Regions from separate parts of the Amycolatopsis sp. MEPSY49 genome, predicted to be linked through region 1. Evidence: riboswitches for the same ligand, from Rfam matches in the RefSeq annotation. Region 1 holds a riboswitch; each other region holds the start of a gene.
The links. Region 1 has a riboswitch for S-adenosylmethionine ahead of ABFJ78_RS18125 (aminotransferase class V-fold PLP-dependent enzyme). Riboswitches for the same ligand answer to the same signal wherever they lie in the genome.
Positions count from the first base shown of each region.

Region 2: linked by a shared signal. The riboswitch ahead of ABFJ78_RS08540 (methionine ABC transporter ATP-binding protein) and the one ahead of ABFJ78_RS18125 (aminotransferase class V-fold PLP-dependent enzyme) in region 1 are both predicted to bind S-adenosylmethionine.
Region 3: linked by a shared signal. The riboswitch ahead of thrC (threonine synthase) and the one ahead of ABFJ78_RS18125 (aminotransferase class V-fold PLP-dependent enzyme) in region 1 are both predicted to bind S-adenosylmethionine.

Region 1 covers NZ_JBDLYJ010000003.1:807,827-811,089, forward strand. Annotated here, with positions in the region: gene ABFJ78_RS18120 (potassium/proton antiporter) at 1-532, shown strand, start outside; SAM riboswitch class IV at 985-1,099, shown strand; gene ABFJ78_RS18125 (aminotransferase class V-fold PLP-dependent enzyme) at 1,137-2,483, shown strand; gene ABFJ78_RS18130 (hypothetical protein) at 2,500-3,096, shown strand; gene ABFJ78_RS18135 (hypothetical protein) at 3,096-3,263, shown strand, end outside.
Region 2 covers NZ_JBDLYJ010000001.1:1,694,434-1,697,696, forward strand. Annotated here, with positions in the region: gene ABFJ78_RS08530 (hypothetical protein) at 1-271, shown strand, start outside; gene rsmA (16S rRNA (adenine(1518)-N(6)/adenine(1519)-N(6))-dimethyltransferase RsmA) at 281-1,117, shown strand; SAM riboswitch class I at 1,255-1,345, shown strand; gene ABFJ78_RS08540 (methionine ABC transporter ATP-binding protein) at 1,555-2,568, shown strand; gene ABFJ78_RS08545 (4-(cytidine 5'-diphospho)-2-C-methyl-D-erythritol kinase) at 2,684-3,263, shown strand, end outside.
Region 3 covers NZ_JBDLYJ010000003.1:281,405-284,667, reverse strand. Annotated here, with positions in the region: gene rpsT (30S ribosomal protein S20) at 1-113, shown strand, start outside; gene holA (DNA polymerase III subunit delta) at 171-1,145, opposite strand; SAM riboswitch class I at 1,282-1,415, shown strand; gene thrC (threonine synthase) at 1,429-2,694, shown strand; gene ABFJ78_RS15960 (ComEC/Rec2 family competence protein) at 3,060-3,263, opposite strand, start outside.

The DNA of each region.
Region 1 (3,263 bases):
GCCGTTCCGGCTGCCGTGGCGGGAGCAGGCGTTCCTGTCGTGGGCCGGCCTGCGCGGCGCGGTGCCGATCGTGCTGGCCATGATCCCGCTGTCCCAGGGGTTGCCGGGCGCGCAACGGCTGGTCGACGCGGTGTTCGTGCTGGTGATCGTGTTGACGCTGGTCCAGGGCGCGACGCTCGGACCCCTCGGCCGCAAGCTCGGGCTGGCGAAGAAGTCCGAGCCGCACGAGGTCGAGGTCGACAGCGCACCGCTGGACGAGCTGGGCGCCGAGCTGCTGCAGGTCCGCATCCAGCCGGGGTCCAAGCTGCACGGCGTGTACTTGTCGGAGCTTCGGCTGCCGACGGGGGCGACGGTGAGCTTGGTAGTCCGCGAGGGCACGGGGTTCACCCCGCAGAAGACGAGCAGGCTGCAGGAGAACGACCAGCTGCTGGTGGTGACGACGGCCGCGGTCCGCGACGCGGTCGAGCGCCGGTTGCGGGCGGTGGACCGGGCCGGTCGGCTGGCACGGTGGCGGGGCGAGTCGGGGCGGTAACCCGTTCGGGGCCGCGGCCGGGCTGGGACCGATCGGACGATTCGCTGCCGGCTCGACCTGCCTACGAGCCGAGCGCCCGATCAACCCGCCGATCGCGAGGGCGGCCTTTCAAGCGCGGACAACCCAGCCAGGCGCATGAGTCGCCGCCAGGCCCCTTGCGCCGAGCACGTGCCCCAACCCCGGTGTACTGCTCGGCCCCGGCGGTGAAGCGCCAGCCGCCGATGGTCTTGCCGTCGACGGGTTCGGCGGCCAAAGGTTGGATCATGGGGAAGATCTCGGACGCGGAAGATCACCCTGACGGGAAAAGATCACCAGGTGGATGCGGAGAGTGGACAGGGATCGGACAACGCGCGGCTCAAGCAGAGCTCTGACCCTCGCGGGCTGTGAGCGGCGTCTCAGAATGTGAGGCGGGGGTTGGCCGCCGGCCGCGTTCTCGGTTACCTTCGGGCTCAGGTCATGAGTGCCAGCGCCAAGCCCCGGCTTGCTGGCCGGCAACCCTCCTACCGCGGTGGGGTGCCCCGGGTGAAGACCGGGCCGGTCGCGCCGTGCGACGGGCAAGCGCGGGCCCCTCGCCGGGGTCCCCCGGACCGCCGAGGAGGCACCGATGACTCTCGCCATCGACCGCACCAGCACGATCACCTCGCTCGAAACCGTTGTCGCGCACGACATCCCGGCCGTCGCCGGGGCCGCCCTGCGCGTCCCGCTCGTCACCGGCGAGACCGTCGGCTACGCCAACCTCGACCACGCCGCGAGCGCCCCCTGTCTCGACGCCGTCCGCGCGAAGGTCGACGAATTCCTGCCCTGGTACGCCAGCGTCCACCGCGGCGCCGGCTTCGCGTCCCAGGTCTCCACCAAGCTCTACGAGCGCACCCGCGACGTCCTGCGCCGCTTCGTCGACGCCCGGCGGACCGACACCGTCGTGTTCACCCGCAACACCACCGACTCCTTCAACCTGCTCGCCCGCAGCCTGCCCCGGCACACCACGGTGGTCGTCTTCGACACCGAGCACCACGCCGCGCTGCTGCCGTGGCAGGGCCCGAACGTCCGGCGGATCCCGACCCCGCGCACCCGCCTCGCCGCAGTGTCCGCTGTGGACGAAGCGCTCGCGGACGCCCCGCAGGGACCGCGATTGGTGGTCGTCACCGGAGCGTCCAATGTGACCGGTGAGCTCCTTCCGGTCGCCGAAATCGCCGCCGTCGCGCGGAAACACGGCGCTCGCATCGCGCTCGACGCGGCCCAGCTCGCCCCGCACCGCCGGATCTCGATCAAGGAACTGGACGTCGACTACGTCGCGCTGTCCGGCCACAAGCTGTACGCGCCTTTCGGTGCGGGCGCGCTGATCGGCCGCGCCGACTGGCTGCGCGCCGCCCGGCCGTACCTCTCCGGCGGCGGCGCGACCAAGCTCGTCACCGAAGACGCTGTCGTCTGGAACACCGGGCCCGAGCGCCACGAAGCCGGCTCGCCCAACACCGTCGGCGTGTACGCGCTCGGCGTCGCGTGCGAGACCCTGGCCGAAAACTGGGCCGCGATCGAAAGCCACGAGCAGGCCCTGCTGACCCGGCTGCGCAAGGGACTCGAAGGCATCCCGGGCTGCGCCGAGCTGCGGCTGTTCGACGCGCCGGTCGACCGGGTCGGCACGGTCAGCTTCGTCGTCGACGGCTTCGACCCCGGCTGGCTGGCCGCGGTCCTGTCGGCCGAGTACGGCATCGGCGTCCGCGACGGCGCCTTCTGCGCCCACATCGCGGCCAAGCGCCTGATCGGCGTCACGGGCGGCAGCGGGCAGCAGGCGATCCGCGTCAGCCTCGGCCTGGGCAGCACGGAGGAGCACGTCGACCGCGTGATCCGGGCGCTGCGCCAGATCGTCGCGCGCGGAGCCCGCTGGGAGTACGCGAAGGTGGACGGCCGCTGGGCCCCGGTCGGCGACCCGCGGGAGCTGCCGCCCTTCTGCTGAGCGCGAGCCCGGCCCGATGGGGAGAGGGCGGCGGTTCTGGTTCCCACTGGCACTGCTCGGGCTGACGCAGATCGGCCTGGTGGCGGTGCAGTTGCTGTCGCGCCGGAGCCCGGCCGAAGACCAGTCCGCGAACCTCCTCCTCCGGCCGTCGCCGACCGGGGCGGCGGGCTACGGCCGCCTGCAGTTCCTGACCCAGGGTCCGCTGTTCACGCCGGGGCCGGAGCTGCCGGCCGGGCCGGCGTGGCAGGTCGCGCTCGGCGTGGCGGTGCTCGGCACGGCGATCTGGTACTGGTTCGCGCTGCGGCCGGCCCGCACCGGCTGGTTCGTCCTCGGCACGATCGGCGCGCTCCTCGCCGTTCCGCTGCTGGACCTGGTCGGGTCGTGGCAGCTCCGCCTCGGCGACGGGCTGCGCGGCCCGCTGCCGGCCACTCTCGGCCTGCTGGTGCTCGCCGCGTACGAGCGCAGCAAGCTCGTCCTGGTCACCGCGGCCGGGTTCGCCGTGCTCGCCGTGGTGCTCGCGGCCGACCTCGTGGGTGCGCTGCTCTCGGCGGTCGTCCTGCTCACCGCGGCGTTCGCGGTCCTGCTGCGCCGGGCACCCGATACCCTGCGGTGATGGGGAGTGCGCGACGGTCCTGGTTCCCGTTGGCGGCGCTGGGGTTCGCGCTGCTGGTCATGGTGGCGGTCGACCTGCTGCCGAACGAGACCAACGCCGGCTTCGTGGCCGGACGGGGTTACGACCTGAGCCAGCACCTGTCCGGCCTCGGCACCGGCGAGGTTTCC
Region 2 (3,263 bases), on a different contig from region 1:
AGACCGGCAGCAGGCCTGGCTGCGCGAGAACGGCCTCGCCGTCGCGGACGAACTCGCGACCGAGTTCGACGATTTTCACGAAGACCTCGGTCGCAGCCTGGGCCACGGCGACGCGGCACCGATCCTCACCGAGCTGGACCGCCTGCTGGAGCGGATGAGCGGGGAAGCCGGCCTCTGGCGCACCGAAGCCCTCGCGACCGAATCGGACTGGCAGCGCGTCCGCGAGCCGGCGACGGCCGCCCTCGCGGTGCTGCCCGAGCACGATCGGTAAGCTCCACCGGTGGTTGAACTGCTGGGACCTGCCGAAATCCGCGGGCTGGCGGCCGAGCTCGACGTGCGGCCGACCAAGAAGCTCGGGCAGAACTTCGTGCACGATCCCAACACCGTCCGGCGGATCGTCGAGCTGGCCGGCGTCGGCGAAGGCGACGTCGTCCTCGAGGTCGGGCCCGGGCTCGGTTCGCTCACCCTCGGGCTGCTCGCCACCGGCGCGCACGTCGTCGCCGTCGAGATCGATCCCAAGCTCGCCGAACGGCTGCCCAAGACCGTCGCCGAGCGGGGGCCGGACGCCGCGGACCGGCTGACCGTCGTCGGCGCCGATGCCCTGCGCGTCACCCGCGAGCAGCTTGGCGAGCCGACCGCGCTCGTCGCCAACCTGCCCTACAACGTCGCCGTCCCCGTCGTGCTGCACCTGCTCGCCGAGGTGCCGTCCCTGAAATCCGGCCTCGTCATGGTCCAGACCGAGGTCGCCGACCGGATGGCCGCCGGCCCCGGCAGCCGGATCTACGGCGTCCCCAGCGTCAAGCTCGCCTGGTACGGCCCGGCCCGCAAGGTCGCCGCCGTGCCGCGCTCGGTGTTCTGGCCGGTGCCCAACGTCGACTCGGCGCTCGTCGCCTTCGAACGCGGTGACGCTCCGGCGTCGGACGACCGCGATCGGCTCTTCGGCCTCGTCGACGCCGCTTTCTCACAGCGCAGGAAGACCCTCCGGGCCGCACTCGCCGGCTGGGCGGGCTCCGCCGAGCGGGCCGGCGAACTGCTCACGGCCGCCGGGATCGACCCGAAGACCCGCGGTGAGCAGCTGGATGTGCACGACTTCGCGAGGATCGCCGCGGTCCGTTAGCAGGTCCACAGTGGAAGTCAACGCAGTCCGGCGAAAATACGCCTCTTGCCGTGCCATCTCGCGATTCGGACACCTCCAGACGTGTGATCTGGGCCAACGGGCTTGCTTTCGCTCCTCGGGATCGGTTTTACTCAGTACGTCCATCCCGAGCGACTGAGAGACCTGGCTCGCCGAAGTCGCAGCAACCACCCTCCACAGGGCAGGTGCTACCGCCAGGACCGATGGAGGCCGTTTCCGATGAAGAGGGTAGCCCGCCCCCTGCTCCTGACCAGGCGTCGCGTTGTCGACGAAGGCCGCCGCTCCGTGACCGCATGTCGACGCTCCCACTGAGCTTGTCGTAGCCGGTCCACCTCTTCTTCACGCACCGTCCACATAGGACGGATTTCGCTTGCGGCCGGGTGCCGCGCGCTGCGCGCACCCCGTTTTCTGGAGCCTTCGTGATCACCGTCGAAAACCTGTCCAAAACCTTTGCCACCAACGGAAATTCGGTCGTCGCCCTGCGGGACGTGAGCGTCGACGTCCAGGCCGGCTCGCTGTTCGGCGTGGTCGGCCCCGCCGGTTCGGGCAAGTCCGTCCTGGCGCGGTGCATCGCGCTGCAGGAGCGGCCCGACCGCGGCGTCGTCCGGCTCGACGGCCTCAACACCGGCACCCTCGACGGCCGCCGCCTGCGCGAGATCCGCCGTCAGCTCGGCGTCGTCTCGACCAAGCCGGAGCTGATCGCCGAGCGCACCATCGCCGGCAACATCGCCTCCCCGCTCGAGCAGCTCGGCGTCGACGGCCCGCAGCGCCGCAGCCGGGTCGGCTCGCTGCTCGACCTCGTCGGCCTGACGCAGCGCGCGACGCAGCGTCCCGGCGAGCTGTCGGAGGGTCAGCTTCGCCGCGTCGCGGTCGCGAAGGCCCTCGCGGCGGCGCCCGCCGTGCTGCTGGCCGACGACCCGACGGCCGGCGTCGACCCGGAGGAGGCCGGCTCGGTGCTCACCGTGCTCGACCGCGCCCGCTCCGAGCTGGGCACCACCGTCGTCATCACGACGCCGGACGCCGGCGTGGTCCGCCGGGTCTGCGACGACGTCGCGGTGCTCGAAGACGGCACGGTCGTCGAGCGCGGCACGGTGCTCGACCTGATCTCCGACCCGGCCAGCCGCACCGCGCAGGCGCTGCTGCCCGCCATCGAGACCACCCGCTCGCAGTCGTCGCGCTACGACCGCTCGGTCGACGTCGTGCTGGTCGGCTTCGCGTCGGTCGGCGCGCTGCTGCCGGAGGCGGCGGGCCGGTTCGACGTCGAGTTCGCCACCATCGGCGGCGGCCTGACCCGCATCGGCGACACCCCGGTCGGCCGCTTCCGCCTTGGCGTCCGCGGCGAGCGCGCCGACGCGGCCCTCGCGTGGGTCGCCGAGCGCGGCGGCCACGTGACGCACACCGCCCGCGGCCCGCAGGGCGTCGCGGCAGCCTGACCCAAGCGCCCCAATGTGGCCTTCGGTGCGTCAGACGCACCCAAGGCGGCCTTCGGTGCGTCTGACGCAACCAAGGCCACATTGGGGCGTTTTCGCGGGCACGTAGGCTGGTCGGGTGCTCGCCGTAGTTCCGCCCCCAGTCACCGTCCGGGTCCCGGCCAAGGTCAACCTGCACCTGGCGGTCGACGACCTGCGCGAAGACGGTTACCACGAGCTGGTGACCGTGTTCCAGGCCCTGTCGCTGACCGACGAGGTGACCGTCGCCGTCACCGAAGAGCCAGGGCTGGAGATCTACGGCGAGGGTGAGGGCACGGTCCCGACCGGCCCCGAAAACCTGGCCTGGCGCGCGGTCGAAGCGCTGTCCGCGCACGTCGGGCGCACCGGCGACCCGAAGATCCGGGTGGTGCTGCGCAAGGGCATCCCGGTCGCGGGCGGCATGGCCGGCGGCAGCGCCGACGCGGCCGCGACCCTGGTCGGGCTGGCGAGCCTGTGGAACCTCGACGTCACGCGCGACGAACTCGCCGAGATCGCCGCCGGCCTGGGCAGCGACGTCCCCTTCGCGCTCTACGGCGGCACGGCGCTGGGCACCGGGCGCGGCGAGCGGCTCGTCCCGGTGCTGTCGCGGCACACCTTCCACTGGGTGCTGGCCTTCGACGAGCGCGGCCTGTCGACGCCGAAGGTGTTCGGCGAGCTCG
Region 3 (3,263 bases), 530 kb from region 1:
TGCAGCGCGACGCCGCCCAGAAGCTGGACAAGGCCGTCTCGAAGGGCGTCATCCACGCCAACCAGGCCGCCAACAAGAAGTCGGCGCTCGCGAAGCGCGTCAACGCGCTCTGAGCTGGTTGATTTCTGGGAAGGCCCCGGCTTCGGCCGGGGCCTTCCTCATGTCCGGGGTCAGCCCTTGGCGGCCGCCACCTCCAGGACCGCGCGCTCGAGCGCGTAGCCCGGATCGGCCGCCACGCCCTTGACCTCCGCGTTCAGGCGCGCCACCACGCGCATCGCCGTGGCCAGCCCGTCCTGGTTCCAGCCTCGCGACTGGCCCTGGGCCTTGCGAATCTTCCACGGCGGCATGCCCAGCTCGCCGGCCAGCTGGTTCGGGTTGCCGCGGCCCGCGCCCGAGACCCGGGCGATCGTGCGGACGGCGTCGGCCAGTGCGTCCGCCACCAGGACGTGCGGGACGCCCAGCTGCATCGCCCAGCGCAGCGACTCCAGCGCCGCCGACCGGTCGCCGCTCACCGCCTTCTCCGCGACCGCGAAACCCGTCACGTCGGCGCGCCCGCGGTGGTAGCGGCGGACGGCGTCGGCGTCGACCGTCCCGCCCGTGTCGGCGACCAGCTGGCTCGCCGCCGAGGAGAGTTCACGCAGGTCGGAGCCCACCGCGTCGATCAGGGCCGCGACCCCCGCCGGGTCGATCTTGCCGCCCGCGCGGCGGATCTCGTGCCGCACGAACTGCTCGCGCTCGGCCGGCTTGGTCAGCTTCGGGCACTCCGTGACCTCGGCGCCGGCCTTCTTCAGCGCCCCGGGGAGCGACTTGCCCGCCTTGCTGCGGCCACCGCCGGTGTGCACGACGACCAGCACGACGCCGTCCGCGGGGTCCTTCAGGTACGACGCCACGGCGTCGGAAAGCTCCTGCGAGATGTCCTGCGCCGACTCCAGGACGATCACGCGGCCTTCGCTGAACAGCGACGGGCTGACGAGTTCGGCCAGCTCGGGGGCTGTGAGATCCGACACCCGGACCCGGGTCAGCTCGGCCGTGGCGTCGATCGCGCGGGCGGCGGCGAGCGTCTCGCGGACGGCCCGTTCGATCAGCAGTTCTTCCTCGCCCAGCACCAGGTGCAGCGGGGCGGGGGCGGTGGCTTGCGCGGTCACCCGAGGATCCTCTCACTTGCGGTGTCGTGCGCCCGCTCCGGTGATGTCGGGCGGCCGGCATGGCACGGCGTGAGCGCCATGTCGTACGGTGTTCTCGAGGCGGCGCGCTCGCTCGCGCGCACCGACAACCGAATACCGCTCATCCAGAGGGGCAGAGGGAACGGCCCGACGAAGCCCCGGCAACCGGCGTACAGCCCGTCATCCCGCGATCGCGGGGTAGCTGACGACCACGGTGCCAATTCCGGCCCGCTTCGGCGGGGCAGATGAGGAAAGGAACCTCGCGATGACCGCAACCCTCGGCACGACCTCCACCACGAAGACCCCGGATCTCGGTCCCGCCGTCGAACTGGTGTCGAAGGAAGAGGGTCACCGGCAGCCGCTCGCCCCCGAGTTCGTCTCCGCCGAGGACTTCTCGCCGCTCGAGGTCGCCTACGACTTCGGCCGCGTCCGCCGCGAAGACATCGAGGCCGGCCCCAAGAACATCTGGCGCTACAAGAAGCTCCTCCCGGTTCCGTCCAACGTCGAAGAGATCCCGAACACCGAGCCCGGCGCGACCCGGCTGATCCGCGCCGACCGCCTCGCCAAGGAACTCGGCCTCAAGCGCGTGTGGGTCAAGGACGACACCGGCAACCCGACGCACTCGTTCAAGGACCGCGTCGTCGCCGTCGCGCTGGCCGCGGCCCGCGAGTTCGGGTTCGAGGTGCTCGCGTGTCCGTCGACCGGCAACCTGGCCAACGCGACGGCCGCCGCCGCGGCCCGCGCCGGCTGGCGGTCGGTCGTGCTGATCCCCAAGACCCTCGAGCGCGCCAAGATCCTGACCACCGCGGTGTACGACGGTGACCTGATCGCCGTCGACGGCAACTACGACGACGTCAACCGCCTCGCCACCGAGCTCGCCGGCGAGCACCCGAAGTGGGCGTTCGTGAACGTGAACGTCCGGCCGTACTACTCGGAGGGCTCGAAGACGCTGGCCTACGAGGTCGCCGAGCAGCTCGGCTGGCGCATCCCGCCGCAGATCGTCGTGCCGATCGCCTCCGGTTCGCAGTTGACGAAGGTGGACAAGGGTTTCCGCGAGCTGGGCCAGCTCGGTCTCGTGGACGCCAGCCCGTACAAGGTGTTCGGCGCGCAGGCGACCGGCTGCTCGCCGGTGTCGGCCGCGTTCCGCGCCGGCCAGGACGTGGTCCAGCCGGTGAAGCCGGACACGATCGCCCGCTCGCTGGCGATCGGCAACCCGGCCGACGGCCCGTACGTCCTCGACATCGTCAACCGCACCGGCGGCGCGATCGAGGACGTCACCGACGAAGAGGTCGTCGAAGGCATCCGGCTGCTGGCCCGCACCGAGGGCATCTTCACCGAGACGGCCGGCGGGGTCACCGTGGCCACGGCGAAGAAGCTCGTCGAGACGGGCAAGCTCGACCCGGACGCCGAGACGGTCCTCCTGATCACCGGCGACGGCCTCAAGACCCTAGACGCGGTCGAGAACCACATCGGCCCGAAGGCGACCGTGCCGCCGTCGGCCGCCGCGGTGAACGAGGCACTCGGCTACTGACGTCCCGCCGGGGCGGGCCACGTGCCCGCCCCGGCTTCCGGTCGCAAGCAGCCGGCTCGCCCCGACCGGCGCGCCAGTTGGGCGATCACGCAGGACGGCCGGCGGCCACGGGACTACCCGCCACCGACCGCACTCGGCCCGGTGGCCGGGGCGAGCCAAGTGCTCGCCCCGCGTCCGGCGGCGGGCAGCGGGCAGCGGGCAGCGGGCAGCGGGCGCACTCTCGCCCGACGGCCAGGATCCCGGCAGCTTCGGCGCCTCCCGCCACACCACCACAACCCCAAGCCTGCCCGGCCTTGGCGCCGGGACGAAACTCGCGATTTGCCTCGGCACTCGCAACTGCACCGACAACCCGCGCCGATCCGGACTCACCGGCGGGGCGGGCCTCGCGGCTCGCCTCGGCGGACGATCGCCGTTCCGGCGACCACCGCCGTGTCGCCGTCCACGTCGGTTCGGGTGACCAGCGCGCCCAGCGCGCCCAATGTGTCCATTGTGGACTTGCTCGGGTGGCCGTACGTGTTGCCCGCGCCCACGCTGACCAACGCCACCCGCGGCGCCACCGCCGCGAGGAA